3 regions of the Micromonospora hortensis genome follow, and region 2 is predicted to be linked to each of the others. Evidence: riboswitches for the same ligand, from Rfam matches in the RefSeq annotation. Region 2 holds a riboswitch; each other region holds the start of a gene.
What was found. Region 2 has a riboswitch for cobalamin ahead of NIE111_RS14800 (ribonucleoside-diphosphate reductase subunit alpha). Riboswitches for the same ligand answer to the same signal wherever they lie in the genome.
Positions count from the first base shown of each region.

Region 1: linked by a shared signal. The riboswitch ahead of NIE111_RS09305 (acyl-CoA thioesterase) and the one ahead of NIE111_RS14800 (ribonucleoside-diphosphate reductase subunit alpha) in region 2 are both predicted to bind cobalamin.
Region 3: linked by a shared signal. The riboswitch ahead of cobN (cobaltochelatase subunit CobN) and the one ahead of NIE111_RS14800 (ribonucleoside-diphosphate reductase subunit alpha) in region 2 are both predicted to bind cobalamin.

Region 1 is NZ_JAKKFE010000012.1:157,122-167,660, forward strand. Features, by position in the region: gene NIE111_RS09285 (NAD(P)H-binding protein) at 1-749, shown strand, start outside; gene NIE111_RS09290 (hypothetical protein) at 1,032-1,589, shown strand; gene NIE111_RS32215 (GNAT family N-acetyltransferase) at 1,848-2,780, opposite strand; gene NIE111_RS09300 (zinc-dependent alcohol dehydrogenase family protein) at 3,320-4,312, opposite strand; gene NIE111_RS09305 (acyl-CoA thioesterase) at 4,422-4,868, opposite strand; cobalamin riboswitch at 5,072-5,285, opposite strand; gene NIE111_RS09310 (DUF8832 domain-containing protein) at 5,417-7,510, shown strand; gene NIE111_RS09315 (copper chaperone PCu(A)C) at 7,576-8,178, shown strand; gene NIE111_RS09320 (Dyp-type peroxidase) at 8,202-9,416, shown strand; gene NIE111_RS09325 (copper resistance CopC family protein) at 9,413-9,994, shown strand; gene NIE111_RS09330 (bifunctional copper resistance protein CopD/cytochrome c oxidase assembly protein) at 10,308-10,539, shown strand, end outside.
Region 2 is NZ_JAKKFE010000020.1:59,289-69,827, forward strand. Features, by position in the region: gene NIE111_RS14800 (ribonucleoside-diphosphate reductase subunit alpha) at 1-2,293, opposite strand, end outside; cobalamin riboswitch at 2,486-2,703, opposite strand; gene NIE111_RS14805 (enolase C-terminal domain-like protein) at 3,135-4,532, shown strand; gene NIE111_RS14810 (FadR/GntR family transcriptional regulator) at 4,540-5,262, shown strand; gene NIE111_RS14815 (aldo/keto reductase) at 5,273-6,292, opposite strand; gene NIE111_RS14820 (ATP-binding cassette domain-containing protein) at 6,289-7,107, opposite strand; gene NIE111_RS14825 (ABC transporter substrate-binding protein) at 7,107-8,159, opposite strand; gene NIE111_RS14830 (ABC transporter permease) at 8,200-9,207, opposite strand; gene NIE111_RS14835 (amidohydrolase family protein) at 9,530-10,408, opposite strand.
Region 3 is NZ_JAKKFE010000030.1:93,436-103,974, forward strand. Features, by position in the region: gene NIE111_RS21920 (MFS transporter) at 1-218, opposite strand, end outside; gene NIE111_RS32125 (MFS transporter) at 215-667, opposite strand; gene NIE111_RS21925 (ArsR/SmtB family transcription factor) at 726-1,685, shown strand; gene NIE111_RS21930 (MBL fold metallo-hydrolase) at 1,741-2,457, opposite strand; cobalamin riboswitch at 2,773-2,949, shown strand; gene cobN (cobaltochelatase subunit CobN) at 3,207-6,875, shown strand; partial or broken gene NIE111_RS21940 (putative cobaltochelatase) at 6,932-9,168, shown strand; gene cobO (cob(I)yrinic acid a,c-diamide adenosyltransferase) at 9,241-9,852, shown strand; gene NIE111_RS21950 (cobyrinic acid a,c-diamide synthase CobB) at 9,846-10,539, shown strand, end outside.

The sequences.
Region 1 (10,539 bases), on a different contig from region 2:
TGACGCGGACGCCGTCGGCGTCGAGCCTTCCGGACGGGGTGGAGGTCGTCGGCGGCGATCTGACCGACCCGCCGTCCCTGGAGCCGTCGTTGAACGGTGTGGAGCGGATGTACCTGTTCCCGGTCGGACGGACAGCGCGTGACGTTGTTGCTGCTGCGAAGCGGGCCAGCGTGCGGCGCATCGTCGTGCTGTCCGGGGCGCTGGCCGACACCGATGACAGTGAGGACGGATACCTGGCGGTCGAGCGTGCGGTCGAGGATTCCGGTCTGGAGTGGACGCATGTGCGACCTGGAGAGCTCGCCGCGAACTGGCTGGACTGGGCTCCAACCATCAAGGAAGGTCGGGTGGTCCGCCGGCCGTACGGGGCTGCGGTGACCCAGCCCACCCATGAGGCGGACATCGCCGCGGTCGCCGCGAGGGTGCTCGTCGAGGACGGCCACACCGGCCGGACCTACACCGTTGCCGGCCCCGAGGCGCTCACCACCGTCTCGCAGGTCGACGCGATCGGCACTGCGATCGGTGCCACGGTGCGATTCGACGAACTCGATCCGGCCCAGGCCCGAGTCGAGTGGATCAGCAACGGCTATCCGGAGGCGTTCGTCGACTGGATCTTCGCCATGTGGGCGGAATCCGCGCGTGCCCCCGCCCGGACGAACCAGGAGTGGGCAGACATCGTCCCGCGCCTGACCGGCCGACCCGCGCGGACATTCGCGCAATGGGCCACCGACCACGCGACCGACTTCCGGTAGACCGTTCATAGTGGGGCATGGCGACCCTTCTGGGCCACCATGCCCCACACGACCGCCAACCCAGCACGACGCGCGACGAACGCTCCGCGCAAACATCCTCATCTCGGCATGAGCGGACACCGCCCTCGCCTCTACAGAGAACGCCGACGCCGACTCGTTCGGGTCCGCCGAAGAGGTCACCAGCCTGAAGTGGCTGGTGAGGGCCGTTGCCCGTGGGGTCGATGTCTCAGATGACGGAACCCCTGCGGATTCCTGATGCAAGCGATCGGATACCTTTCATCGATGTTCAGGGGCGAACGCGCCGAGGGCGACCTCGAGCGGGCGCTCGGACAATCTCGCCGTGCTGAGGGACTGCGCGAGCCGGTCAAACAGCCGAGCATCGTCTGGATGGCCGGCGACAGCACTCCCTACACCTATCCGACGCCCAGGGGCCAGGTCCTCGACTTCGTACTGGTGACCTCGTCGGGCCTGCTTGCCGAGGGCATCGGGGCGAACGTGCCCTACGAGAAGGTAGCGGGGGTGTTGCGTAGGTTCCAGACGTCCGTACGCAAAGCGACTCCATCGTTTCGCGCCTCTCACGATCTCGCAGAGCCCGACAAGGTCATCGCGACGGCCGTTGTCGCCGCCATCGTCGCCACGTCCGGCGAGCGAGGCTTCGCCGCACCGGCGGCTGAAGGGCTGTTGCTCCTCGACCGCGCCGTCGTCTGGACGCACAGACGAGCCTTCTACGCATACTTAGTGACAGGGCTAGGCGATCAATCCTTCTTTGCCGACGTCGTCGTGCCTTTGGAGGGCATCTCTGACACAGGCATTCAGACCAAGCTTTATACGAATATCTGAAACCTTGGGAATTCCAGTACGGTTTCACCTTCGATCGAATGCATCGTCATTGACATGTACGGACGTCGCCCTGCCGTCTCCGCGAGTCGCCGGGCAGATCCGGATGTCTTGAGGGGTGCTCATCCAACGAGCCGCCGGCACGCTCCGGCTACGCGGTAGTCCAGCCCGCTTGACGACGAGCCCGCACCTTCTGATCCGTAGCTTCGGCGAGGCGGTCCGAGCTCGTGCGTTGCAATGTCGGCACCGACCTTTCCTCGTCTATGGCTGGACGTCGTTGGAAAGGTTGATCCGGATCCCCGTGTTGCGGTATCCGGCGCGACCGAAAGCGGCCGCCATAGGCGTGTTGCCCATGTCGGTGGTGGCGGTGATGCGCGACTCGCCGTTGGTCGCGTGAAGGCGGGTGATCTCGGCGAGCACCTCGTCCACGTAGCCGCGCCCGCGGAACTCCGGCACCACCCCGAGATAGCCGACGTTCACGTTGTACGGGGTCGCGGAGGGAATCGCCATGCCCGCCACCTCGCCCTCGCGTGTGTAGGCGATCCGCCACCACTCCCGCTTGCCGGGCGCCCTGAGATAGAAGTCCATATCTTCGCGGGCGGTCGCGTCCACGCCCTTGGCGGCCAGGTTCGCACGGGTCTGGGCATCCAGGCTGCCCTCGGCGATTCTCCTGAACACCGCGAGGAACTCCTCGTCGGAGGCTTCGGTGAACCGTAGCCTGCCGGCTGCGGGGGGCACCCCGTCGGCGGGTGCCCACTCGAACTGCAGCCGCTCCACCTCGCGGGTGAGGCCCGCCGCGTGCGCCGCCGCCCGACGCCACTCCACGGCCGCCAAGGCGGCCGGATCGTCACGCCAGCCGCCGGTGACCTCGATGCTGTACTCCACCGGCTCTGGGAACCCGGCCAGCGCGGCCTTGATCAGCTCGGCGGCGACGGCGGCACGGTCGCCCAGGGCTGGATCCACGTCGAGGCAGTCGAGCGCGACCGGATGCGGGCTGCCCTTCGGCCCCCACCACAATGCCCGTCCCACGACCTGGCCGTCGTGCTCGGCGATCCATGTCCATTCCGGCCGGTACATGTCCTCGGCCAGATCGGCCAGGTAACGGTCGGCGGGTATCCACCCAACGGGCTCGGTCACGATCCACGGCGTCACGCGGTCGATGTCCGCGGGGGCGGTAGCGCGGTAGGAGATCACGTGCAGAGGCTAGCGAAGCTCAGAGGATGATTCGCGCGGACGGAAGGGCTCCTCTCGCTCGGCTAGAGCAAGGCTCCAGTGCCTGCGGCTCAAGTCCCTGCGGACTCAAGCGGATCTCCTCGTTGGGCAGTCGTAGACCGTCCAGCTCCTCCGGACGGAGACAAAAGGGAGCGCCCTACCGGACGAACGACCTTGTTCCCGTCTGGGCAAACGTTCCGACGGTGGCAGGTTCCTCACCTACCGGCTCAACGAGATGTGGTCATCGCAACCATCGGCCTGATGGGTTAGAGCAAGAGTTCGTTCCTGCACCGCCGCGGGTGGTTCCTTACAACCCTGCTTGGGGCCGGCGCCAGCCATCCCGGAACAACACGCCTGACCACTTCGCCAACCTGCACCCAATCTGCTCCCAGTTGCGGGGCCAGGCCCACCAACAGCTCCTTACCGCCTTGACCTGCGCACACTCCCCTGCAAGGCCACCTAGAACCTTGTCGACCGCTGGCAGAACCACAGAGCACTCCGCGGTGAACGAACGGCTCGGCTCAACCGGCGACGTCCACGACGACCTTGCCCTCGGCGGTGCCGCCGGCAACCAGGTCGTGGGCGTCCATGACCGTGTCGAGCGTGAACGCTCGCGGGTCCAGTCGCGGGCGCAACGCGCCGGCATCGGCCAGCGCCGCGATCTCGCGCAGGATGTCGCCGTGGTGTTCGCGGCCCCGGCCGGTGAGCATCGGCAAGAGAGTGAACACGCCGGAGTAGGTCGCGCCCCGGAACGACAGCGGAGCCAGCGAGTGTGAGCCCCAGCCCAGCGCGCTGACGACGTGCCCGTGATAGGTGCGTACCGCCGCGAACGACGCGTCGAGCGTCGCGCCGCCGACGTTGTCCACGATGATGTCGAACCCCTCGCCGCCGGTGTACCTCTCGACGTACTCCTCGACCTTGCTCGCCGTGTAGTCGATCGGCACCGCGCCCAGGCTCTCGATCACCCGCATGCTCGCCGGCCCGCCCGTGGCGTACGCCTCGGCGCCGCGCGCCTGGGCGAGTTGCACACCCACGTATCCGACCCCGCCGGCACCGCCGTGCACCAGCACCTTCTGGCCGGCGTGGACCCCAGCCCGGTCGACGAGCCCCTCCCAGGAGGTGATCGCCGCCAGGGGCAGCACGGCGGCCTCCCGCATCGAGAGGCTCCTCGGCTTGTGGGCAAGCAGCCGGGCGTCCACGGCGGCGTACTCGGCCAGCGAGCCCTGAAGGCCGCCGACGCCCCCGCACAACCCGTACACCTCGTCTCCCGGCGCGAAGCCGGTCACGTCCGCGCCGACCGCCGCGACGACACCGGCGAGGTCCAGGCCGAGCACCGCGGGCAGCTCGACACGCGCGTGCGCGGCCTTTCCAGCCTGGATCTTCGTGTCGAGCGGGTTGACCCCGCTGGCGACGATCCGCACCAGCACCTGCCCGCGCTCGGGGGTGGGTTGATCGATCTCCTCGACCGTCAGCGGAACGTCGAACTCCCGCAACACCGCAGCGCGCATAACCATCCACACTCTCCGTGATCGAGGCTTCACGTGGACGCTATCCGACCGGATAGGTGGCGGGGCGGGTTCCTCGGACCGCGCCAGCGCCGCCACGGGCGGGCCCGAGCGCGGGTCAGTCGTCTTCGGCACCGTCGAGCAACGCGCGTCGCAGCGCCAGTCGGTGCTTCCGGCGGATCTCCGCCTCCCGGTACCGACGCCGGTCCCCGTCGGTCTCCGGTAGCAGCGGCGGCACCGTCCGAGGCTGACCGTCGTCGTCGATGGCGACCATGACCAGGTGGGCGGTGGCCACGTCGGTGGGCGGCACCGCCCGGTCCCACCGGTCGGCGGTCACCTTGACGGCCACCTCCATCGAGCTGCGGCCGGCCCAGGTGATCCGGGCGTCGACGTGCACGACGTCGCCGACCCGCACCGCGCGGAGAAACGCCGTCTCGTCGATGGCGGCGGTCACCGCCGGTCCGTCGGAGTGCCGGGCGGCGACCACACCGGCGACGGAGTCGATGAGGTTGAGGATCCGGCCGCCGTGCACCGTACCCATCAGGTTGGTGTGGTGCTGGTCCATGATCTGCGAAAGGGTCAGGTGCGACGCCGACGGCGCTCGGCCGGCGATGGTGGTGGTGGTGGTGTCATGCACAGCGGCAGTCCGTCCCTCGGGAAACCACACCGCCGGGTCGCGGACACACGCTGACGAGGACCTGGCCGTGCACCACGCGCACGGCCCGTCACCCGCTCAGCCCACCCGCGAGGCCGACGGCAGCGCACACGGTTGTGTACGCGGCGCCGGCAGGTCTTCGGACTCGCGGGCCTGACCGGTCGCGCCGGTCCCCTACTGGCCGTCGCTTCCCAGGCCGTTGGCCCAGTGCTGATGACGGCGGTCGTTCCCACTCACCGCTGCGGGGCAGCCCCGGATTTTCACCGGGTTCCCTCTTACGACGCCCAGCCGGTCACGACGGGGCGAACCAGCGCCGTCGGCGAGCATAGCTGGCCAGGGAATGTGTCCACCCGGGGCGTCCCGCCGCGGCAACGGAGGGCCTGATCGTCAACTTTTGTCGTCTGAGGAAGAAGATCGCCAGCTATTGAAAAAAGTCTCGCGAGGGTGAGGATATCCAGATGCGTCGTCTCCCCCAGACTTGCGGGCGGGTGGTCTCGGGCCTCCTCGCGTTCCTCCTCGCCTCGGCGGTCGCCCTCCTCGCGTCCGCCCAACCCGCCGCCGCGCACGGGACCCTCGCCATGTCCACACCGGCGAGCGGCGCCACGGTGCGCGAGCCGTTGACGGAGGTGCGGCTGTACTTCACCGAGAAGGCCGCCGCCAACGCGTTCTTCACGATCACCGCCCCGGGCGGCGTCCGTGTCGACAACGGCTGGTCGTATGGGGAGCCGAAGCCACTGGACAAGCCGGTACGCGAGTATTTCCTGGTCAACGGTCAGTTCGAGCCACGGGAGTACACGACGGGGTTCCCCGCGGTGGTGTCCGTCGCCCACCTGCCCGCCAAGGGCCAGTACTCGGTGAGCTACCTGTCGGTCGCCTCGGACGGCGACACCGTGCGGGGCACCCTGACCTTCCGCTACGACGGTCGGGTGACGGCAGCGCCGAAGGGGTGGAGCCCGCCGTCGACCCAACCGGACCCGGCGCTGGTGGCCGCCACCGAGCAGCACAACTCGTCCGGGCAGGCCTCGGCGGTGCCGACCACCGCCGACGATCCGTCGACCCCGCCGGCTGCGGCGGCCCCGTCGACCGGGTCGACCGAGGAGAGCGGTCCCGGGGCACCGGCCTGGGCCGGCTGGGCGGCGGCGGTCGCGGCGGTCGGGGCGGCGGTCGGGTTCGTCGTCTGGCGTCGCCGATCCGCCGGCACACCCACCGGCCGGGGCCGTGCCTCGGCGGCGACCTCCGGTCGACGCGGCGGTGGCGCCCGTACCACGAATAGGGCCGGCACTGGCAATACCGTCGGCGGCAAGGCCGCCGGGGACAAAACCGCCGGGGGCAAGACCGTCGGCGGCAAGACCGCCGCTGGCAAGACCGTCGGGGGCAAGGCCGGTGCGGCGACCGGCGTCGTCGCGCGTACCGCGAGCGACAAACGGCGGCCCGCCACAGTGCCGGCGGCGCGCAAGGGCACCACGGTCGTCACGGCCCGCACGGGCGTTGCGGTCGATCCGACGCCTACCGATCAGGTGACCACGGCCCTCGCCAGCACGGACGACGAGCTGACGGTCGACACCGGACCACGGCCCGACACGGACCTCGCCGCCGCGACGCCTGGGTCCCGGTTGAGCAACACCCACCTGGCGCTGTTCGTCGGTGGCCTGGTGGCGGCCCTGTTGGCCGGGTTCGGGTTGGCCCGTATCGGCACCGCCGACGAGAGTCCGGCGACCAGCAACGCACGACCGTCAGCCGGCGGATCGCCCGCCTCGGGACAGGTGGGCTCCGCGACCGACGGGCACCAACACCCGGCGGGCACCGGGCCGCACACGCATCGGGGTGACGACGCGACAGGCGCGACGCTGGCGACCGGCACGACGGTCAGCGCCGGTGGGTACACCCTGCAACCGCTGGAGCGGTCCCAACCCCCTGGTGTACGCGCCGACTACCGGTTCCGCATCGTCGGGACCGACAGGCAGCCGGCAACGACCTTCGCTGTCGTCCACGACAAGCCATTGCACCTGATCGTGGTCGGCCGCGACCTGTCCGGCTACCAGCACCTGCACCCGACGATGGCACCCGACGGCACCTGGAGTGTCCCCCTGACGCTGGCCCGGCCCGGGGGCTACCGCGTCTACGCCGACTTCTCCGTCACCGCGGCCGACGGCAAGCAGCAGCCCCTCGTGCTCGGCGTCGACCACACGGTGCCCGGCGCGCACAACCCGACCGTGCTGCCGCCCGCGGCGGCACAGGCGACGGCTGGCCCGTACACGGTCTCGATGACCGGCGCCCCGACGGTGGGGGTGACGGCGCCGATGCACTTCCAGGTCAGCGCCGACCCGACCGTACCGGCGCAGTTGGAGCGGTACCTGGGCTCGTACGGGCACCTGGTCGTCGTCCGTGAGGGCGACCTCGGCTACGTGCACGTCCACCCCGAGCAGGAACTGGTCGACGGGACCGTCAAGTTCTGGCTGACCGCGCCGAGTTCAGGCCGGTACCGGGCCTTCTTCGACTTCCAGGTCGCCGGCACTGTGCACACCGGGGAGTTCACGATCAACGTTCCCTGAGTCCGGAACTTTCTCCGAGCTGCGGCCGACCAACCTCCCAGCAGCAACCATCGGAGGAAGAACACATGCGCACCACCAGCCCGAACGCTTCACGCCGCCGCTCGGCCGCCATCCTCGCCGCCGCGATCCTGACGGTGGGCGTCGCCGGTTGCGGCTCGTCCGACTCTCCGTCGACAGCGCAGGCGAGCCCGCCCGCGTCGGCCTCGGCCAACCCGGACGCTGGTGTGCTCGGCATTCGTGACCCGTGGGTGAAGGCCGCCGACAAGGGCATGACGGCGGCCTTCGGGACCCTGGTCAACGACGGCGACACCGATGTCACGGTGACGAGTGCCGCGACCTCGCTGTCGCCGATGGAGCTGCACGAGATGGCGATGAAGGACGGCAAGATGGTGATGCGGCAGAAGCAGGGCGGCATCGTGATCAAGGCCAAGAGCACGCACGCCTTGGAGCCCGGGGGCGACCACCTCATGCTGATGAACCTCGCCAAGCCCGTTCAGGCCGGCGACGAGTTGACAGTCACCCTCACCTTCGCCGACGGCAAGACCCAGCAGTTCCGCGCCGTGGCCAAGCCGTTCACCGGCGCGCAGGAGAGCTACGCCCCCGGGCACGGCGAGCCGATGCCCAGCATGAGCGCCACGCCGGAGATGAGCATGAGCCCGGCATCGTGACGCGGACACCACAGGTCCGGCCGGTGAGCAGGCGCGGCCTGCTCACCGGCGGAGCACTGGCCGCCGGCGGAGCCCTGGCCGGTGGTGCCGCGATCGCCGGCACCCGCGCGGGGAGAACCGCGCCGCCGACGGCGACCGCCGCCGACACGACGCCCGTGGCGACCGTCGGAAGGCTGGTCGAGCCGTTCCACGGCGCCCGGCAGGCCGGGGTGGCCACCGAACCGCAGGCGCACGCGTCGTTCGTGGCGCTCACACTGCGGGCCGGCGTCGACCGGGCCGCGCTGGGCCGAATGTTGCGGTTGCTCACCGACGACGCCGCGCGGCTCACCCAGGGCCGACCCGCGCTGGCCGACACCGAGGCCGAACTCGGGCTGCTGCCGGCACGGTTGACAGTGACCTTCGGCTTCGGGCCGGGCCTCTACCGGGCGGCCGCCGTCGACGACCGCCGGCCGGCATCGGTCACCGAACTGCCGTCGTTCCGCATCGACCGGCTTCAGCCGGCCTGGTCCGGCGGCGACCTGCTGCTGCAGATCTGCGCTGACGACGCGATCTCCGTCGCCCACGCCCAGCGGGTCCTGATCAAGGACAGCCGACCGTTCGCCACTGTGCGGTGGGTCCAGCAGGGCTTCCGGCGCAGCCCCGGTGTCGAGCCGGGCGGCCACACCCAACGCAACCTGTTCGGTCAGCTCGACGGCACCGCCAACCCTCGACCCGGCGCGCCCATGGACACCGCCCTCTGGGTCCCGGACGGCCCGGCGTGGCTGCGTGACAGCACGACAGTGGTCCTCCGGCGGATCAGCATGAACATGGAAACGTGGGACCTGCTCGGCCGGACCGACCGCGAACTCGCTGTCGGCCGACGGCTCGACACCGGCGCCCCGCTCACCGGCACCGCCGAACACGACGAACCCGACTTCGCCGCCACCGACGCCGACGGCCTCACCGTCATCCCCGACTTCTCGCACATGACCCGCGCTCACATCACCGACGACCGGCTGAAGATCCTGCGCCGGCCCTACAACTACGACGGGGTGCCGACGGTGGAGGGCCACGCGGACAGCGGCCTGATCTTCACCTCGTACCAGGCCGACATCGCCCGACAGTTCCTGCCCATCCAGCGCCGGCTGGCCGATCGGGACCTACTCAACGAGTGGACCACGCCGATCGGGTCCGCTGTCTTCGCCATCCCGCCCGGATGTCAACCGGGCGGGTGGATCGGCGAGCAGGTGCTCGGATGACCACGCCCACCGTCATGACCGTACCGTCGTCCCGCCCCACCGCCGTCCGGCTGGGCGCGGCGGTCCTCGCCGTCCTCGTGGCGGTGCTCATCCCGGCCGGCCCGGCCTGGGCGCACAACTCGCTCAAGACGGCCACGCCCGCCCGGGACGCGACGGTGCAGAGCGCACCGACCGAGGTCACGCTCGAATTCATGCAGCGACTCGACCCGGCGTTCACCACCATCGTGCTCACCGACGCCGGCAAGCGGAAGCTTCCTATCGGCGAACCGGTGGTCACCGGCGCGAAGAGCACGGTCCAGGTGACCGACACCCTGCCGAACGGGACCTACACGGTCGCCTACCGGGTCGTCTCCGTCGACGGGCACCCGGTGCAGGGGTCCTATCCGTTCACTGTGGCCGATCCGACCTCCAGCGCCGCGCCGGTTTCCAACGTCAGCGCGTCGGTACCCGCCCCGTCCGCCGCCGCCGCTAAGTCCGGCGGCGGTCCGAGCGCCGGCGTACTCGTCGCGGCTGCCGCGTTGGCCCTTCTCGTCCTGGTGACGGCTGGGCTGCTGTGGCGGCGGGCGGCCCGGCGCTGATCCGACCCTCCCTCGTGCGGTCGGCTCGCCCCATCACCTCACCAAGCAAGGTCATCACGTGTCCGACACAGAACCACGGCAGTCCTCCATCGACGATCCGAGCGGTGCCCGCACCGTCGCGGTAACCCCGACCGGTCCAGCCCCGTCCGCCGTCCGAGACAAAGGTCTTCCGGGATCCGGCTGGTTGGTCACTGTCGTCGCCGTCGCGTCGGGGGTCACAGTGTTGGTGCTCGGCCTGCGGGTCGGGGGTGCGCTCACGGCCGCGATTCCGGGCCTCCCTGACGCGGGACCGATCACGACCAGGGCGCTACCCGTGTTCCGGCTGCTGTCCGACGGTCTGGCCACCGTCACCGTCGGCATGCTGGTGACCGCCGCGTTCCTGCTGCCCGGCGACGGACGCAGCGTCTCGCCGCACGGCTACCTGCTGCTGCGGCGGGCCGGTGTCGCCGCGCTCGGTTGGTCGGCGGCGGCGCTGTCCCTGCTGGCACTGACCGCCTCGGACCTGCTCGGCCAACCACTGACGACACTCGGGCCCGCGACCGTCG
Region 2 (10,539 bases):
GGTTCTCCAGCGAGCAGGCCAGCGCCTCCGCGTCGACGACGACGGGTGCGACGGCGCTGACGGTGGCCTGCTGGATCCGCGTCGCGGGGCGCGAGCGCAGGTAGTAGGTGGTCTTCAGCCCGGCCTTCCACGCGTACAGGTACATCGAGGAGAGCTTGCCGATGGTCGGCGCGGCCAGGAACAGGTTCAACGACTGGGACTGGTCGATGAACGGGGCGCGGGCGGCAGCCAGGTCGATCAGCGCCCGCTGCGGCAGCTCCCACGCGGTGCGGAACAACTCCCGTACGCCGGCCGGCAGCTCGGCGATGTCCTGCACCGACCCCTCCGCCCGCTTGATCGCCGAACGAATCCGCTCGGTCCACAGATCGCGGGCCTTCAGCTCGCGTACCAGAGCGGTGTTGACCTGGAGGAACTCCCCCGACAGGGTCTCGCGCTTGAACAGGTTGGACACCTGCGGCTCGATGCACTCGTAGCACCCGGCGATCGAGGCGATGGTCGCGGTCGGTGCGACCGCCACGAGCAGCGAGTTGCGCAGCCCGTACGCCTCGACCCGCTCGCGCAGCGCGTCCCACCGCGCGGTCTGCGTACCCTCGACACCCCACAGGTCGGGCTGGAGCTGGCCTCGCGCGGCCCGGGTCTGCGGGTACGCCGGGTGCGCGCCGAAGTCGCGCGCCAGGTCGGCGGAGGTCTCCAGCGCGGTCAGGTACAGCTCCTCGCTGATCCGGGTGGACAGCTCGCGGGCGGCCGGCGAGTCGAACGGCAGCCGCAGCGCGAAGAAGACGTCCTGTAGGCCCATCAGCCCGAGTCCGACCGGCCGCCAGCGGGGGTTGCTCGCCGCCGCCTGCGCGGTCGGGTAGTAGTTGATGTCGATGACCCGGTCGAGGAAGGTCACAGCGGTCCGCACCGTGGCGCGCAGCCGCTCCCAGTCGATGCCACCGTCGGTGAGGTGTGCGGCGAGGTTCACCGAGCCGAGGTTGCACACGGCGGTCTCGGCGTCACTGGACACCTCGACGATCTCGGTGCAGAGGTTCGACAGGTGCACCACGTTGCCCGGCTCGGCGGTCTGGTTGCAGAGCCGGTTGGCGGCGTCCTTGAAGGTCATCCAGCCGTTGCCGGTCTGGGCGAGGGTCCGCATCATCTTCCCGTACAGCTCCCGTGCCGGAACCTGCCGCACGTAGCGGCCCTGCGCCTCGGCCTCCCGGTACGCGGCGTCGAACCGCTCCCCCCACAGGTCGGGCAGCTCGGGCACCTCGTGCGGGTCGAACAGCGACCACAGCTCGTCGGCCTCGACCCGGCGCATGAACTCGTCCGGAACCCAGTTGGCCAGGTTGAGGTTGTGGGTGCGCCGGGCGTCCTCGCCGGTGTTGTCCCGCAGTTGCAGGAACTCCTCGATGTCCGGGTGCCACGGCTCCAGGTAGACGCAGGCCGCACCCTTGCGCCGGCCACCCTGGTTCACCGCGGCGACGCTCGCGTCCAGCGTGCGCAGCCACGGCACGATCCCGTTGGACTGCCCGTTCGTGCCCCGGATCAACGCGCCGCGGGAGCGGACCCGGGAGTACGCGATGCCGATGCCACCGGCGAACTTGGACAGGTTGGCGACCTGGGCGTACCGCTGGTAGATGGAGTCCAGCTCGTCGAGCGGGGAGTCGACCAGGTAGCAGGAGGACATCTGGGTGTGCCGCGTCCCGGAGTTGAACAAGGTCGGTGAGCTGGGCAGGTAGGCCAGGCTGGACATCAGCCGGTAGAAGCCGACCGCCTCGTCCGCCGTCCGGGCCAGGCCGCAGGCCACCCGCAGCAGCCAGTACTGCGGGGTCTCCAGCACCAGCCGGCTGGTGGGGTGGCGCAGCAGGTAGCGGTCGGACACGGTACGCAGGCCGAAGTACTCGAACCGGCGGTCGCCGTCCGGGTCGATGGCGTGGTCGAGCGTCGCGGCGTGTGCGTCGACGAACGCGGCGGTGTCGTCACCGATCAGGCCCTCGGCGTGGCCGGCCCGGATCGCCGCGCTGAACGAGGTGATGCCCTGTCGACGCACCTCCTTGTCGACGTAGCCGGCCAGCAGCCGCGCGGCGAGACGCGAGTACTGCGGCTCCTCACCGATCATCTCGGCCGCGGTCTGGATGGACAGCCGGTCCAGTTCGGCAGTGGTCGCGCCGTCGTAGAGGCCGCTGATGGTGCGGGTGGCCACCCGCATCGGGTCGACGTCGGTCAGATCGTCGGCCCACCGCTCGACCGCCCGGACGATCTTGTTCACGTCCACGGGTTCGGTGCCGCCGTCGCGCTTGCGGACCTGCATCGGCGTCCGCCGCAGGATCGCGTCGCCGCTGGCCGGGACTACCTCGGTGACTGTCACCACTCGCTCCTCGGAGTTCGAGACCTGGTGGTCCGGACGCGAGGAGACAGACACCGGCGGACGCCACGCCGGCACGGCGTGGGTCAGGTGGCGTCAGCCGTCCCACGCGGCCTCGGACCGCCGCCCACCCGGGTGCGGGTACGCGGCGCGCTGGCAGGTCTTCGGACTCGCGGGCACGACCGGACTCCGCCGGTCTCCTACTGGCCGTCGCTTCCCAGGCCGATTGGTGGCCCAGTGCTGATGACGGCGGTCGTTCCCACTCACCGCTGCGGGACAGTCCCGGATTTCCACCGGGTTCCCTGTTGCCTCGACCGCCCCGGATGAGCGGCCGAACCAGCTGCGCTCGACACCATATATAGGGACACAGCCGTTGTCACACCCCACATGTCGGTCTCGGGCGTGTCGGCGACTCACTCGGTGACCACCGTCACCACCCCGGCCGACCACCCCACGCCGACCGAGGCCGGGCACCAGAGACCGGACTCTCCCCGCGCGTGTCGACAGTCGACAAAGATTTGATGTATCGAGGCCACGGCACCGCAGAGTACTCCCATACGTCGACGTCAATGCCCCGGCGCGAGGTGGAACATCCAATCTCCACAACCCGCCACCCCCGCCACCTTCGCCCGTCTACCGGCACGATGGGCGACAAGGCGGAACGACCCTCGGTGCAAACATCATACGTCTGTGGGCCTACGATGATCGACATCGTTGACGGGCTGGAGCAGCCCTCCGTATACTCCCAGTGATCATCTGATCTTTAGCCGAGCCGGGCGAGGAGCGCATGCCGCAGATCACCGCCGTCACCGTCGAAGACGTCCGCTTCCCCACCTCCCTGACCGCTGACGGGTCAGACGCCATGAACAAGGACGGCGACTACTCGGCGGCCTACGTCGTCCTGCACACCGACGGCGTCGACGGCGCGTTCGCGCCACTCGCGGGGCACGGCCTGACCTTCACCATCGGCCGAGGCAACGACATCGTCGCGGCGGCGGCGGTCCACCAGGCACAGCTCCTGGTGGGCCTGGACGTGGCGACGATGGCAGCGGACATGGGCGCTGTCTACCGCCTCCTCACCTCCGACTCGCAACTGCGCTGGCTCGGCCCGGAGAAGGGTGTCGTCCATCTGTCCCTGGCCGCCGTGTTGAACGCGTCGTGGGACCTGGTCGCCCGACTCGCCGACAAGCCGCTGTGGCGGCTGCTCGTCGACATGTCCCCCGAGCAACTCGTCGACATCGCGGACCTGCGCTACCTGTCCGACGCGCTGACCCGCGACGAGGCACTGGCCATCCTGCGGGCCAAGGAGGGCACGAAGGCCGCCCGCCTCGCCGAGCTCGACCGGACCGGCTACCCCGCCTACACCACCTCCGCGGGTTGGCTCGGCTACGGCGACGACAAGCTGCGCCGGCTGTGCCAGGAGGCGGTGGACACCGGCTACGGCTACGTCAAGCTCAAGGTGGGCGCCAACCTCGACGACGACATCCGCCGATGCGCTATCGCACGCGAGATCCTCGGGCCGGATCGCAACCTGATGATCGACGCCAACCAGGTGTGGGACGTCGGTCAGGCCATCGACTGGGTCACCGCCCTCGCGCAGTTCACGCCACTGTGGATCGAGGAGCCGACCAGCCCCGACGACATCCTGGGCCACGCCGCCGTCCGCCGCGCCGTCGCTCCGATCGGCGTCGCCACCGGCGAACACTGCCACAACCGGGTGATGTTCAAGCAGCTGTTCCAGGCCGAGGCCATCGACTTCTGCCAGCTCGACACCGGCCGGTTGGCCAGCATCAACGAGATCGTCGCCGTGCTGCTGCTCGCCGCGAAGTTCGACGTCCCGGTGTGCCCACACGCCGGCGGTGTCGGCCTGTGCGAGATGGTCCAACACGTGTCGGTGCTCGACTACGTCGCGGTCTCGGGAGACCTCACCAACCGGGTCACCGAGTTCGTCGACCACCTGCACGAGCACTTCACCGATCCCTGCATCATCCGGGACACCGGCTCCGGCAGCGGATACGTCCTGCCCAGCCAGCCCGGCTACTCCACCCGGATGCGTCAGGAGTCGGTAGCGCTCTACCGCTTTCCCGACGGCCACTACTGGGCGGCGACAGACCCGACTACCGTGTCATCTCCGGAGGCGGCGTACGTGACTGCGGGTGGGAAGGCCACCCCCGCCGGCCGCTAGGGGGATCATGTCTCGCACTGACGAAGTGGTCAACGGCATCAAGCGGATGATCCTCGAAGGGCAGTTCAGGCCCGGGGACCGGTTGCCCATCGAGAAGGACCTCGCCGAGCAGCTCGGTGTCTCGCGTGGGTCTCTGCGCGAGGGGATGTCGGCCCTGTCGATTCTGGGCATCGTCAACATCCGCCAGGGCGACGGCACCTACGTCACCAACCTCGACGCGCCACAACTGCTGGCGCCGATGGGTTTCGTGGTGGACTTCCAGGGCCAGGGCGACCCCCGGCACATCCACACCGTTCGCCGGCTGCTGGAGTGCGAGGCCGCCTGCCTGGCGGCGACCAGGATCACCGACGAGGCCCTGGCCCAGGCGGGTGACCTGCTCGACGAGGCGGCCCGGTTGATCGGCCAGTCACCGCCGGACCACGAGCGGATCATGGAGATCGACATCGCCTTCCACCGGATCATCTCGGTGCACGCCGAGAATCCGGTGCTCGTCGGCCTGATCGAAGCGTTCGCCGGGCGCACCATCCGTGGCCGGCTCTGGCGGAGTCTGCACGAGGAGGGCGCGGACCTGCGCACCCATCACGAACACGTGGCGATCCTGAAGGCCCTCGTGGCGCGCGACCCGGAGCGGGCGCGCACCCGGATGGCCAACCACCTGATCGGCGTGGAGGAGTCGTTGCAGGGGTTACCCGACGACGCCGACGCGAGCATCGTGACGGCCCGGTCGTGACGGCCGCCCCTCACGGCTGCACGTCGAGCAGCCCTTCGTCGTACAACGCCGTCCAGAGCTGATCTGGGACGTCGACACCGGCTCGACGCAGGGTCTCGGTCACCTGTGCCTCGTCCCGCATGCCGACCACTGTCGAGACGACGGCCGGGTGACGACGGACGAACGCCAACGCCGCCTGAGGCAGCGTGACGCCGTACATCTGACAGACCCGCGCTATCCGGCGGGCCTGGTCGATCACCTCTGCCGGCGCCTGCTGGTAGTCGTAGACGGCGTCGGGCGGCGGCATGTCCCGGGCCAGCAGCCCGGAGTTGTAGACCCCGGCGACCACCACACCGACGTCGTGGGTCTGCGCGACGGGCAGCAGGTCGGTCAACGCGCCCTGCTCCAACAGGGTGTACCGGCCGGCGCACATCACCACGTCCACGTCGGTCTCCGCCACGAAACGGGCCAGCATCGCGGACTGGTTCATCCCCGCCCCGACGGCACCGATGACGCCCTGCTCCCGCAGCTCCACCAACGCCGGGATCGCCTCGCGGGCGGCCTGCTCCCAGTGCTCGTCCGGGTCGTGCAGGTACACCACGTCGATCCGGTCCAGGCCGGTGCGCCGAAGGCTCGCCTCCAGGGAACGGCGTACGCCGTCGCGGCTGAAGTCCCAGACCCGGCGATGGTCGGCGGGGACGTCGAACCCCTCCGGATCCCGCCGGTGTGCCGTCTCCGGGGACGGCACGAGCAGCCGGCCGACCTTCGTCGACACCACGTACTCGCCGCGCGGGCGTAAGCGCAGGGCCGCGCCCAGGCGTCGTTCGGACAGGCCCAGCCCGTAGTGCGGCGCCGTGTCGAAGTATCGGATGCCGCCCGCCCACGCGGTGTCCACGGCGGCGGCGAACTGCTCGTCCGACGTCGCCCGGTAGAGATTGCCGCCCTGCGAGGCGCCGAAGCCCAGTGGGCTCAGCCGCAACGGCGACCCGACGGCGTTCGAGGTCGCCCGACGGCCGGGATCCTGCGCGCCCCGCTGGACGGCAGCCGTCACCGCTCGTCCCGATCCACGCTGGTGCTGCCGGTCATCGCCGCGACCAGATCGTCGGTGGTGACCTCGTCGGCGCGGAGTTGGGCAGCGCGTCGACCGAGGCGCAGGACCTCGACCCGGTCGGCGATCTCGAGCACCTGAGGCATGTTGTGGCTCACCAGCACCACCGACATGCCGGCGTCGCGGGCACGCCGGACGACGTCGAGCACCCGCCCGGTCTGGACCACACCCAGGGCCGCTGTGGGCTCGTCGAGGATGACCACGTTTGTCGCCCAGATGATGGCCCGGGCCACCGCCACGCACTGCCGCTGCCCACCGGAGAGCATCGCGATCGGGGTGGTGACCCGGGGGATCCGTACGCCGAGTTCGTCGAGGGCGGCGGCGGCGCCGTGGCGCATGGCGCGTTTGTCCAACAGTCCGAGCCGGCCGAGTGGTCCGGAGCGGAGGATCTCCCGGCCGAGATACAGGTTGGCGGCCACGCTGAGGTCGTCGGCGACGGCGAGGTCCTGGTAGACGGTCTCCACCCCGGCCCGTCGGGCATCGACCGGGGTGGAGAACTGGACCGGACGGCCGCCGACCCGGATCTCGCCCTCGTCCGGCGGATGCACACCGGACAGGGTCTTGATCAGGGTGCTCTTGCCGGCGCCGTTGTCGCCGATCAACGCGACGACCTCACCGCGGCGGACCGTGAAGTCGGCGCCCCGCAACGCCTCGACGTGCCCGAACCGCTTGACGATGCCGCGTGCCTCGAGGACCGGCGGTTCCGTCTCGGTGGGTTGCTGGTCGCTGTCGGCGGTGGCCGTTGGAGTGCCGCCCATCACTGCACCGGCGGGTTGGCGCAGCTGGGCTCGAGCACCGCCTTGATCTCCGCCGAGTCGATGTTCTCCTTGGTGACGAACGTGACGCCGGTGTCGGCCGATGCCAGCGGCGCCTTGTCCCGGAGGTGCTTGACCATCTTGTCGACGCCGAAGTAGCCCATCTTGAACGGGTTCTGCACGACCAGCGCCGAGATCTGGCCGTTGCGCACTCCGGCGATCTCGTCCGGGGCGGCGTCCCAGCCGATGATGACCACCTTGCCGGACTTGCCGGCGGCCTGGATGGCCTGCGCGGCACCGAGCACGCTCGGCTCGTTGGCGGCGAAGACGCCGGCGAGCTTGGGGTTGGCGGTGAGGATGTTCTCGGTGACCCGTCGGGCTTCGTTGACGTCACTGCGGCTCGGCTGCTGGCCGACCAGCTTCAGGTTGGGGTACTGGGCGAGGCCGGCCTTGAAGCCGTCGACCCGCTCGGTGTTGGTCTGGGATCCGGGCTGGAACTCGACGAGCGCCACCTCGTGGTTGCCGGGGCCGAGTTCGGTGGCGAGCAGCTTCGCCGCCTCGGTCGCCGACGCGCGGTTGTCGGTGGCGAAGAGGGGCACGTTCGACGGCTGCGGGCTGGTGCCGGAGTCGATCATGGCGACCGGGATGTTGGCGCTGAGCGCCTTGTCGGTCGCCGGTGCCAGCGCGCTGGAGTCGGTCGCCGCGTAGACGATGCCGTCGACCTTCTTGGTGACGAAGTTCTGGATCAGGTTGACCTGACCCTCGACGTCGGTCTCGGTGGTCACCCCGTCCCACTGGACGGTGACGTCCCCGGCGCGCTGCGCGGCGCACTCGGCGCCGGCCTTGACCGTGTTCCAGTAGTCGGCTCCGACCGCCTTGGGTACGACGGCGAGCTTCAACGGGCCGCTCGCGTCCTTGGTCGCGCCGTCGCCGCCGTCCCGGACCTCGACTCCGCCGCAGGCGCTGAGCAGGGCGGTCGCCGCGGCCGCGGCCAGGATCGCCTGCGCGCGCAGGAGTCGTCCTCGCGTCCGCCGGCTGGTGGTGGTGTGTGCCATGGTGTGTGTCCTTCCTCGTTCGGACTCTCGGAATGGCATGTCAACCCCGTGATTCCAGCCGCCGGCGGCGGTACTGGTCGAAGTAGACGGCGGCCCAGATGATCACGCCGACGATCACCTGCTGGTAGTGGATGCTGATGTCGAGCAGGACGGCGCCGTTGCGGACCAGGGCGATGAGGAACGCGCCGATGATGGTTCCGACGATCCGGCCCTGCCCACCGAACAGGCTGGCTCCGCCGATGACGGCGGCGGCGATGACGTCGAGTTCCAGCGAGATCCCGTAGTTGGGCTGGCCGGAGTTGACCCGGGACGCGGCGATCATGCCGCCCAGCCCGACCAGCACGCCGGCCAGCACGTACACCCCGGTGAGGTGCCGCCCGACCCGGATGCCGGAGCGGCGGGCTGCCTCCAGATTGGAGCCCATCGCGTAGGTGTACTGACCGAAGCGGGTCTGGGAGAGCAGAAAGGCGACCCCGACGGCAACCAGGACGGTGATCACCACGGCGAAGGGGATGCCGAGGATCTGCCCGTTGCCGAGCAGTTGGAAGGATCGGGGCAGGCCGTAGACGCCGACGGCTCCGGTGATGATGAAGACGAGGCCGCGGCCCACGGACATCGTCCCCAACGTCGCGATGAACGGCGGAATCCGGGCCACCGTGACGAGCAGCCCGTTCAACAGCCCGGCCAACGCGCCGACGCCGATGGCGACAGCCGTGGCCGCCCAGAGCGAGAAGCCGAGGTCGCGCACGACCATCGCGCCCAACACGCCGGCGAGCGCGGCGACCGATCCCACCGACAGGTCGATGCCCTTCGTGATGATGACCATCGTCTGGGCCGTGGCGATGATGGCGATCACCGCCGTCTGGGCCCCGATGTTGAAGAGGTTGTCGGCTGTCAGGAAGTAGGGACTCGCGAAGGACAGGGCGATGAACAGGACGACCAGCGCGGTCGCGGCGGTGAACTCGGAGACGGCGTGGGAGATCCGTTCCCGGAACCAGTCGCTGAGTTCGCCGCGCTGCGTGCCGGCGGTTGCCTCGGCGCTACTCATCGTCGGACCTGACCTCCCCAAGCGTGGCGCCGGCGTCCGACGGGGACCCGCCGACGAGCCGAACGCCTGTGAGCACCGACCCCGCTCGGACGGCGGTGCGGCTAGGCGCCCGCACACCCCTCGGAGATAGGTCGGATGTTTCCCACGATCAGGCGTTACCTTGCCACGCATTCACGTATGTTGCCAAGGTCTTGCGAGCATGTTTTGCCATCGTTACCTGCGCCATCGAAGCCATACGTCAGACCAAATCGACATCGACTGCCGCCGCTAGCATGTTATCGATAACATGCTATGTCCCCAGGTCGAAAAGGGCGCTGCCGTCTCAGGACGGGGCCAGCCGGTAGACCCGGCCGGCGGTCTGACGCCAGACCGCGGCCCGCTCGTCGTCGGACAGCGGGTCCAGCAGGTCACCCAGAACGGTGACCCAGCGGGTGTACGAGGTGGCGAGCAGGCACACCGGCCAGTCCGAGCCGAACATCAGCCGATCCGGCCCGAACACGTCGAGGGCGTACTCGACCGCGGGCCGCAGGTCGGACGCCGTCCAGGACCCGCCGTCCACCTCGGTCACCAGGCCGGAGAGCTTCGCCGTGGTGTTGGCCTCGGCCGCGAGCACCCGCAGGTCGCGCTGCCAGTCACCGAGATCGGCACGCCCGAGCGGGGGCTTGCCGAGGTGGTCCAGGACGAACCGCACCTGGGGCATGTCGCGGACGAGCCGGACGGCCGCCGGCAGCTGACTGTGGCGCACCAGGAGGTCGAAGGCGAGGCCGGCGGTGCCGACCGCGGCAATGCCGTGCCGCACGTCGGGACGGTCGAGATAGGTCGGATCGGGTTCGGACTGGACCAGGTGCCGGATCCCGACCAGTCGTTCGCCGCCGCGCGCCCTGCGGAGTCGGGCAAGGCGGCGGTCGACATCGGCGGCGCTCAGGTCGACCCAGCCGACGACCCCGGCGATGAGCGGGTCGTCGGCCGCGATGCCGAGCAGCTCGGGCGTCTCCGACCGAACGGCGACGGACTGAACGACAACGGTCTGGGTGACCCCTGCGGCCCGGGTCGCCGGGGCGAGCTCGAGCGGCGTGAAGTCGCCGTCGATCGCGGCCATGGTGTGCGGATCGATCCAGGGCTGTGGGTGCCGCGCCCGGACCCAGAGGTGATGATGCGCGTCGACGATGCCCGGTCGTCGCGCGACGTCACCGGTCGTCACCGGACCCGCCCTGGCGCGTTCTCGTCCACCCCACACCCCGCCCAGCCGCTGATCGAGCCCTCCGGGTCAACCCGGAGCCACAGAGTCGATCTGGCAGGTTGACCATGTTAGCGGTAACAGACTGTTGTTGA
Region 3 (10,539 bases), on a different contig from region 2:
ATGCCCTCGCGGATGTCGACGCGGAGGCCCGGAAGCTTCGCCCTCGGTCCGGGGTGACCGCTGCTGCGGTAGTGACCGGTCATGACTGCCAGTGCGAGTAGTGCGCCCGCGTAACCAACGCCGCCGGCACCGAGTGCCACGGCCAGTCCGGCGGCGGCGAGCAGGCCACCCAGCGGGGGCCCGATGAACTCGTTGGCCGCGGTCTCGGTCGCTGTCAACTTTTCGCGAACGCGGATTCCATGCGACTGCGGGGTATGACCATCGGCACGACCGACATCCGGGTGGTGTCGGCGAACACCTCGGCGGTGCCGAGGAGCAGCGCACCCGCGTACAGGCCGGCCAGCGGGAGGGCGTCCACGAGGACGGCGCCCACGAGCACGGCGAGGAGCAGGGCGCGCGCGGCGGCCATCGTCATGATCAGGCGCCGGCGGTCCACCCGGTCGGCGAGGGCACCGGCGGGCAGTGCGAACAGCAACCAGGGCAGGGTGTTGGCCAGGGTGGCACCGGCAACCAGCGCAGGGGAGTTCGTCATCGAGACGGCCACCAGAGGCACTGTCAGCTTGACGACGCCGTCAGCCAGGTTGGTGATGGCGGCACCAGCCCACAGGGCGTTGAAGTTCCGCGTGCTCACTGTCGTCGGGTCGCCTGGTGGGGTGTCGCTGTGCATGGCCAGGAGCTTGCGACATCCTGCGGCGCCTCCCTAGAGTTTCGACTGGAGGCGAAAAGTGGCGGTGTTCCTGGTCGACGCCGAAGTGATGGCGCGGGCGCGTTTCGGCACCTCGCAGCTCACCGAGACGTTGGGGGCGCTGAATATCCTGCGCCGGGCTCAGCCGCTTCCGTGGCATCGGGTCTGGCGGGACCAGCACGTCGATGCCTTCCGGGGCTATCTCGACGGTGACCCGGTGACCCGGGCCATTCTGGCGCACGCCATATCGTCCTCCTGGATGGCCGACTTCCTGACGGTGCCGCCCGCCCGTCCGGACATGACGCTGGACGACGAACTCGTGGAGCTGGAATCGCTGCCGGACGACCGGATCCGTGCCGATCTGGCCCACGTACGTTCTCCGCTGGCTGCGGAGCTGCGCGGTTCGGGGTTGGCGAGCCGGACGGCCGCTCTCCTGCGCTGGGTCTGGCACCACACCATTGAGGCGGATTGGCCGCGCCGGCAGTCGGTGCTGCGCGCCGACGTGGTGTCCCGGATCTCCCGGCTGGGCCGGGACGGATGGTCCGGGGTCCTCAACGACATGCGGCCCGGCACGCGCTGGCTGGGCAACGGCCGGCTGCAGGTCGAGGAACGGCCCTACCCACCGTCCGACGTGCGCGGCGGGACGCTGACGTTCTTCGCGGCCCACTGCCGGGGAGGCTGGATCTCCTGGAGGTTGCCCGACCGCTTCGGGATCGTCTATCCGGTGACGGGAATCTTCGCCGAGGCGGCTCTCACCACCCCGGATCCACTGCGCCGCCTGCTCGGGAACGCGCGGAGCACGATTCTGGTGCAGGCGGCTGAGCCGGTCAGCACCACGGCCGTGGTCGCCGCGACCGGGCTGCCGCTCGGTACCGTCGGTGGTCACCTGCGCGTGCTGACGGATGCCGGTTTGCTCCAGAAGCGCCGGTCAGGCCGGGAGGTCCTCTACTGGTGGACGGATGCGGCACGGACGCTGGTAGCCGGGGCCTCATCGTTCTGAAGGGTCACGGCGTCAGGTGCCCGCACCCGGTGCCGGAGAGCGTCTGCCGTCTGGATCAGGCGCCCTCGACGGCCGAGCGGGCCTGCTCGAGCGTCATCGGCTCGGCGTGGCTGGAGACGTACCAGTGGTAGTCGTCGTCGAGCAGTCGCCGGACCAGGTCGAGGTCGAGGCCGTCCTCCGGCCGGCGCACATGGGCCGGCGGCGGGTAGAAGCAGTCGCCCAGCAGCATCACCCCCGAGTCGGGCACCAGCACCACTGTCGAATCCGGCGCGTGCCCGCCGCCGACGTGGCGTAGCTCGACCCCGACCGGCAGCTCGTCCACGTCGACGAAGGTGCGGGTCGGCGGCAGGATGGCGAAGTCTTCCCAGGACGCCATCGCGCGTGCGCGGGCTGAGAAGCTCGGGCGGAGGCGGGCATCGGCGCGTATCTGCTCCTGCAGGTAGGGGTGGCTCCACGGCCGGGCGGCCTCGGCGCGCAGCAGCGACACGGCCGTCTCGTGCCCGACGATCTCCACGCCGGGCCAGGCGCAGGCACCCCACACGTGGTCCCAGTGATGGTGGGTGTAGACCAGCCAGCGCGGCTCCGGAAGCCCGGCGGCGGCCAGCGCGGCCTGGATCTCGCGGGCGTGCGCGGGGCTCTGCCCGGCGTCGATCATCACACTGCCGCGTTCGTCGGCGACGACGGCGACACCGGCCTGGACCGCCTCCGGGTCGGGATCGCCCGGATACCGCCAAACACGGCCCGACAGGCGGTGGAACTGCGGGGCGACCACGATGATCGACCTCCGAGATTGATCGCGGACACTGGTGTGGCGTTCGCCGATCCTAGGTGAGGGTGTCGGCCGGCACCGCCCTGCCGGAGGATCGGCGCAGGTCAGGACTCGTCCGGCCACCTTTGCTCTGCTTACCTATAGGCGCCGGTGACGCTCCGTGTCTGGTGCACATAGGTAAGCAGAGCAAAGGGCGTCGCGCATTGATCTGAGGCATTCCGTCGCGCGGACTCGCGCTCGTACCAATCGTTGAAGCTCGATGAGTCCCGTCCGCCCGGCGGGGTCGGACCGGCGTTGACCGGCGGCGCGGCGGTGTGGCAGCATTCGCGGCCTGACGGCAGTGAAGGAAGTCGGTGCGAATCCGACGCGGTCCCGCCACTGTCACCGGGGAGCGATCCCCCCTCGTGAGTCACGGCCGTGTGTCTGCGGTTGGAAGGCCGGGGGAGAGCGTCGATCCGGAAGCCAGGATACTTCGGCCGTCGGGACGTACCCCAGGGCGTGGACACCCGAGGAGGACCCGATGACGCACGGCGTCTCATTCATCGACGACTATCGTCGTATCGCGCTCCAGGCAGTGCGTTCCAAGGACACCGGCCACCGGCACCGCTGAGCTGATCGCCCGGCGCTGACCGGCCCCGACGCATGCGTCGGGGCGCCGTTCGCGCGGGCCGTCGTACCGGCTGACGCCGTACCCACTCGCATCGCCCCGGTCACCCCGTGAGGGTCCAGGGCGTCACTTTCCGGAGCCTGCCGTGCGCATCCTGCTGCTGTCCACCGCCGACACCGACCTGCTGGCCGCCCGCGCCAGCGGCGCCGACTACCGGTTGGCCAACCCCGCCCGAGTCGCCGCCGAGGAGGTGCCCGCCCTGCTCGACGGGGTCGCCCTCGTCGTCGTACGCCTGCTCGGCGGTCGACAGGCGTGGGCGGACGGCCTCGCCGCGGTGCTCGCCACCGGCGTGCCGACGGTGGTGCTCGGCGGCGAGGCGCTGCCCGACGCCGAGCTGATGGCCATCTCCACGGTGCCGTCCGGGGTCGTCACCCAGTCGCTGGCGTACCTGGTGGAGGGCGGTCCGGACAACCTCGGGCAGTTGGCCCGGTTCCTCTCCGACACGGTGCTGCTCACCGGCGAGGGATTCGCCGCACCCGCGCCCACCCCGGCGTACGGCGTGCACGGCGAACACCCCGCCGACCCGGGCCGGCCCACAGTGGGAATCGTCTTCTACCGGGCACACGCCCTCGCCGGCAACACCGACTTCGTCGACGTGCTCGCGGACGCGGTCCACAAAGCCGGCGGTAACCCGCTGCCGATCTTCTGCGGCTCGCTGCGCGGGCTGACCGCGGGCGCCGGCCCACTCGGGCTCTTCGCCCGCTGTGACGCGCTGCTGGTCACTGTGCTCGCGGCCGGAGGTGCGGTCGCCGCCGACGCCTCCGGTGGCGGCGACGAGGACGCCTGGGACGTCGGCGCCCTGGCCGCCCTGGACGTGCCGGTCATCCAGGCGCTCTGCCTCACCAGCACCCGCGCGCAGTGGGCCGACAGCGACGCCGGCCTGTCCCCACTGGACGCCGCCATGCAGGTGGCCATCCCCGAGTTCGACGGCCGGATCGTCACAGTGCCGTTCTCGTTCAAGCAGATCGACGCCGACGGGCTCTCGGTCTACGCCGCCGACCCCGAGCGGGCCGCCCGGGTCGCCGGGATCGCGGTGCGCCACGCCCGGCTGCGGTACGTGCCGCACGCCGACAAGCGGGTCGCCGTGGTGCTCAGCTCGTACCCCACCAAGCACTCCAGGGTCGGCAATGCCGTCGGATTGGACACGCCGGCCTCGGCGGTCCGGCTGTTCGCCGCGCTGGCCGAGGCCGGCTACGACCTGGGTGACGCGCCACCGCCCGACGACGGTGACGCGCTGATCCACGCGCTGATCGCCGCCGGTGGTCACGACGTGGAGTGGCTCACCCCGGAGCAGTTGGCCGCCGCCGAGGCCCGGATACCGGGGTCGACGTACCGGCGCTGGTTCGACCAGGTCCCGGCCGAGCTGCGGGAGCGGATGCGGGAGCACTGGGGTGAGCCGCCGGGCGAGCTGTACACCGAGGGCGGCGACATCGTGCTCGCCGGGCTGCGCTTCGGCAACGTGGTGCTGCTGATCCAGCCGCCCCGCGGCTTCGGGGAGAACCCCATCGCCATCTACCACGACCCGGACCTGCCGCCCAGCCACCACTACCTGGCCGCGTACCGCTGGCTGACGGCGCCCGCCGCGGACGGTGGCTTCGGCGCGGACGCCGTCGTGCACCTGGGCAAGCACGGCACCCTGGAGTGGCTGCCCGGCAAGGGCCTCGGCCTGGCCGCGGGCTGCGCGCCCGACGCGGTCCTCGGCGACCTGCCGCTGGTGTACCCGTTCATCGTCAACGACCCCGGCGAGGGCACCCAGGCCAAGCGGCGGGCGCACGCCGTGGTGGTCGACCACCTGGTCCCGCCGATGGCCCGCGCCGAGACCTACGGCGACCTGGCCAAACTGGAACAACTGCTCGACGAGTACGCGACAGTGCAGGCCCTCGACCCGGCCAAGGTGCCCACCGTGCGGGCCCAGATCTGGGACCTGGTGCGCGCCGCCGAGCTGCACCACGACCTGCACGCCGAGGCGATGCCCGACGCGGACGACTTCGACGACTTCGTGCTGCACCTCGACGGGTATCTGTGCGAGGTCAAGGACGTCCAGATCCGCGACGGGCTGCACATCCTCGCCGACGCGCCCACCGGCGAGCCCCGGGTCAACCTGGTCCTGGCGGTGCTGCGCGCCCCGCAGATCTGGGGCGGCGCCCGGGCCCTGCCCGGCCTGCGACAGGCACTCGCCGTCGCGTACTCCCTCGACGAGCAGGAGCTGCTCGCGTCGCCGGGACAGCGACTGGCGCTGCCCGCGGCGCTGACCGACGTGGTGGACGGGCCGGCCGGCACCGCCGCCGACGCGATCGACCTCATCGAGGCCCTCGCGCGGCGGCTGGTCGTCGGCATGGAGACCCTGGGCTGGGCCGTGGACACTGTCGACGCCGTGGTGGCCGAGGTGACCGGTCGGTCGATCCCGGACGTCGCCGCGGTGCTGCACTTCGCCGCCACCGAGCTGGTGCCCCGACTGGACCGCACCACCGACGAGCTGACAAACACCCTCGGCGCGCTCGACGGACGGTTCGTGCCGCCCGGCCCGTCCGGCTCACCCACCCGGGGCCTGGTCAACGTGCTGCCCACCGGCCGCAACTTCTACTCCGTCGACCCGAAGGCCATCCCCAGCCGCAACGCCTGGGACGTCGGGGTCGCCCTCGCCGACTCACTGCTGGCCCGGCACCTCGCCGACACCGGGGCGTACCCCCGCTCGGTGGGGTTGACGGTGTGGGGCACCAGCGCGATGCGGACCCAGGGCGACGACATCGCCGAGGTGCTCGCGCTGCTGGGCTGCCGGCCGGTCTGGGACGACAGGTCCCGGCGGGTCACCGGCATCGAGGTGGTGCCGACCGCCGAGCTGGGCCGCCCCCGCGTCGACGTCACAGTGCGCATCTCCGGCTTCTTCCGCGACGCGTTCCCGCACGTGGTGGCGCTGCTCGACGACGCCGTCCGGCGGGTCGCCGCCCTGGACGAGCCGGACGAGGAGAACTACCTGCGCGCGCACGTCGCCGCCGACCTCGCCGAGCACGGCGACGAGCGGCGGGCCACCGCCCGGATCTTCGGCTCCAAGCCCGGCGCGTACGGCGCTGGGCTGCTGCCCCTGATCGACGCCCGGACCTGGCGCAGCGACGCCGACCTGGCCGAGGTGTACGCGGTTTGGGGCGGCTACGCGTACGGCCGGGGCTTGGACGGGCGGGAGGCGCGCGCCGACATGGAGCGCTCGTTCGCCCGGATCGCGGTTGCGGTGAAGAACCAGGACACCCGCGAGCACGACATCGTCGACTCCGACGATTACTTCCAGTACCACGGCGGGATGGTGGCGATGGTCCGCCATCTCACCGGCACGTCACCGCAGGCGTACGTGGGTGACTCGGCGATGCCGCACGACGTGCGTACCCGCACGCTGGGCGAGGAGACCCGGCGGGTGTTCCGCGCCCGGGTGGTCAACCCGAAGTGGATCGCCGCGATGCGCCGGCACGGCTACAAGGGCGCGTTCGAGCTGGCGGCCACTGTGGACTACCTGTTCGGCTACGACGCCACCGCCGGCGTGGTCGACGACTGGATGTACGAGCACCTGGCCGCCGCGTACCTCTTCGACGACACCACCCGGGAGTTCCTGGAGAAGTCCAACCCGTGGGCGTTGCGGGGCATCACCGAGCGGCTGTTGGAGGCCGCCGACCGGGGGCTGTGGGCCGAGCCGGAGCCGGCCACCCTCGACCGGCTGCGCGACACGTACCTGGCCAGTGAGGGCGACCTGGAGGACCGGGTGTGAGCGCGAGGAGTGAGCCGGTTTTGCGAGCCCCGCAGTCGCGAAACGAAGGGAGCACTGTGAGCGCGAGGAGTGAGCCGGTTTTGCGAGCCCCGCAGTCGCGAACGAAGGAAGCACAGTGACGATCTACCCGTTCAGCGCGGTGCTCGGCATGGCCGACATGCGGCTGGCGTTGCTGCTCAACGCGGTCTCCCCGGCGATCGGCGGGGTGCTGGTCCGTGGTGAGAAGGGCACCGCCAAGTCCACAGCCGTGCGGGCGCTCGCCGCGCTGCTGCCGCCCGTGCGGCGGGTGGCCGGCTGCCGTTTCGGTTGTGACCCGGCCGAGCCCGACCCGGCCTGCCCGGACGGCCCTCACCCCGCCGACGCCGCCGCCGAGACCCGTCCGGCCCGCCTCGTGGAGCTGCCGGTGGGCGCCGCCGAGGACCGGGTCGTTGGCGCGCTGGACCTGGAGAAGGCGATCGGCGAGGGGGTACGCGCCTTCGAGCCGGGCCTGCTCGCCGCCGCGCACCGGGGCGTGCTCTACGTCGACGAGGTCAACCTGCTGCACGACCACCTCGTCGACCTGCTGCTCGACGCGGCGGCGATGGGCCGCAGCCACGTCGAGCGGGAGGGCGTCTCGGTCAGCCACGCGGCCCGGTTCCTGCTGGTCGGCACGATGAACCCGGAGGAGGGGGAGCTGCGCCCGCAGCTGCTCGACCGGTTCGGGCTCACAGTGGAGGTGGGCGCCAGCCGGGACCCGGAGATCCGGGTCGAGGTGGTCCGCCGCCGGCTGGCCGCCGACGCGGACCCGGTCGGCTTCGCCGCCCGCTGGGCCGATGCCGACGCGGAGATCGCGGGCCAGGTGGCCGCCGCCCGCCGCCGACTTCCCGGGGTACGACTGCCGGACGCCGCGTTGCGGCAGATCGCCGAGGTGTGCGCGGCGTTCGACGTGGACGGGATGCGGGCCGACATCGTCACCGCCCGGACCGCCCTCGCCCACGCCGCCTGGCACGGCCGGGACCGGGTCACCATCGACGATGTCCGGGTGGCCGCCCGGCTGGCGCTGCCGCACCGCCGCCGCCGCGACCCGTTCGACACCCCGGGGCTGGACGAGAAGCGCCTCGACGAGGCGTTGCAGCGCGCCCAGGACGCCCACCCCGACGACCCGGACGACGCCGGCCTCGACGACAGTGGCCCGGACGGCGCCGGCCCCGACGACAGTGGCCCGGACGGCGCCGGCCCCGACGACAGTGGCCCGGACGGCGCCGGCCCCGACGACAGTGGCCCGGACGGCGGCGGCCCCGACGACAGTGGCCCGGACGGCGCCGGCCCGCAGGGCGGTGGCCCGAGCGGGGGCGGTGGCCCGAGCGGGGGCGGACCAAACGAGGACGGCCCGAGTGGCGGCGGACCGCAGGGCGGCGACGACCAGAACTCGCGCCCGCGTGGTGACCGGGAATCGGCGACCGGTGACGACGACCCGACCGGCGGCGGGGAGTCCCAGCCGGTGGCCGTACCCCGGGGTGGGTTGAAGGCGCGGGTGCTCACCGCGCCCGGCGTGGGTGACGGGGTGCCCGGTCGGCGTTCGCGGGCCCGGACCGGCCGGGGCCGCACCACCGGCGCCCGGGTGCCGGCGGGCCGGGTCGGCGCGCTGCACCTGCCGGCCACGATCCGCGCCGCCGCGCCCCACCAGGCGGCCCGGGGCCGGGTCACCGGCCCGCTGCGACTGCGCCGGGACGACCTGCGCGAGGCGGTTCGTGAGGGGCGCGAGGGCAACCTGGTGCTGTTCGTGGTGGACGCGAGCGGTTCGATGGGCGCCCGACAGCGGATGACCACAGTGAAGGACGCGGTGCTCGCCCTACTCACCGACGCGTACCAGCGGCGGGACAAGGTTGCGGTGATCGCGTTCCGCGGTGGCGGCGCCCGAACCCTGCTGCCGGCGACCTCGTCGGTGCTGGCCGCCTCGACCCGGCTGGCCGAGCTGCCCACCGGCGGGCGTACGCCGCTGGCCGAGGGGCTGCTCGCCGCCGCGGACCTGTTGCGGGTGGAGCGCCTGCGCGACCCGAAGCGCCGCCCACTGGTCCTCATCGTCACCGACGGGAGAGCCACGGCAGGCACCCGCCCGCTGGACCAGGCGGCAGCGGCGGCCGGCATCCTGGCCGCCACGGGGGCTCCGTGCGTGGTCGTCGACTGCGAATCCGGCCCGGTCCGACTGCACCTGGCCGCCCGCCTGGCCACCCAGCTGAACGCCCCAAGAACCCCCCTGGAAGCCCTCACCCACCCCCACTCCCGCGATCTTGCACTTCCTGTCGTGGCATAACGGACCAAGAGCGCATATGACCAACAGAAACCGCAAGATCGCGGGAGTGTCCGCGGGACGGGGGACGGACTGATGCCGCAGGGACAACCGAGTTCGGTGCCCGCTGACGGGTTGACGACCCGGCAGCGGCGGCACCGGCCACTGCTGATCGTCCACACGGGACAGATGAAGGGGAAGTCGACGGCGGCCTTCGGGCTGGCGTTGCGGGCCTGGACCGCCGGGCTGCCGGTCGGGGTGTTCCAGTTCGTCAAGAGCGCCAAGTGGCGGGTGGGGGAGGAGAACGCCTTCCGGGCGCTCGGCGAGGTGCACGAGCGCACCGGCCAGGGCGCGCCGGTGGCCTGGCACAAGATGGGCGAGGGCTGGTCCTGGATCCAGCGCGGCGGCGACGCCGACCACGCCGCCGACGCCCTGGAGGGTTGGCGGCAGATCCAGCGTGACCTGGCCGCCGAGCGCTACGGGCTGTACGTGCTGGACGAGTTCACCTACCCGATGAAGTGGGGCTGGGTGGACGTCGACGAGGTGGTCGCCACCCTGGCCGACCGCCCCGGCTTCCAACACGTCGTGATCACCGGTCGGGACGCCGACCCGCGCCTGGTCGCCGCCGCCGACCTGGTCGCCGAGCTGACCAAGGTCAAGCACCCGATGGACGCCGGCCAGAAGGGCCAGAAGGGCATCGAGTGGTGAGCGCGCACTGGGAGCTGCCCCGGGTGGTGGTCGCCGCCCCGGCCAGCGGTCACGGCAAGACGACTGTGGCCACCGGGCTGCTCGCCGCGCTGCGCCGACGGGGCCTGACGGTCAGCCCGCACAAGGTCGGCCCCGACTACATCGACCCGGGCTACCACGCCCTCGCCGCCGGCCGACCCGGGCGCAACCTCGACCCGTTCCTGGTCGGGGCCGACCGGATCGCCCCCCTGCTGCGACACGGCGCGAGCGTCCCCACGCCCGCCGACATCGCCGTGGTCGAGGGCGTCATGGGCCTGCACGACGGCGCGGTGGGCCGCCGCGACTACGCCTCCACCGCGCACGTCGCCCGGCTGATCGAGGCACCCGTGCTGCTGGTGTTGGACACCACCGCGCAGGGCCGGTCGGCCGCCGCGCTCACCCTCGGCATGGCCGCGTTCGATCCGGCGGTACGGATCGGCGGGGTGATCCTCAACCGGGTCGGCTCACCCCGGCACGAGACGCTGCTGCGCGACGCCCTCGCCGAGGTGGACGTGCCAGTGCTCGGCGCTGTCACCCGCGCCGCCGAGGTGGCCGCGCCGGCCCGGCACCTCGGACTGGTGCCGGTCGCCGAGCGGGCACCCGAATCGGTAGCGATCGTCACCGCGCTCGCCGAGCTGGTCGAGGCCACTGTGGACCTCGACGCCGTGC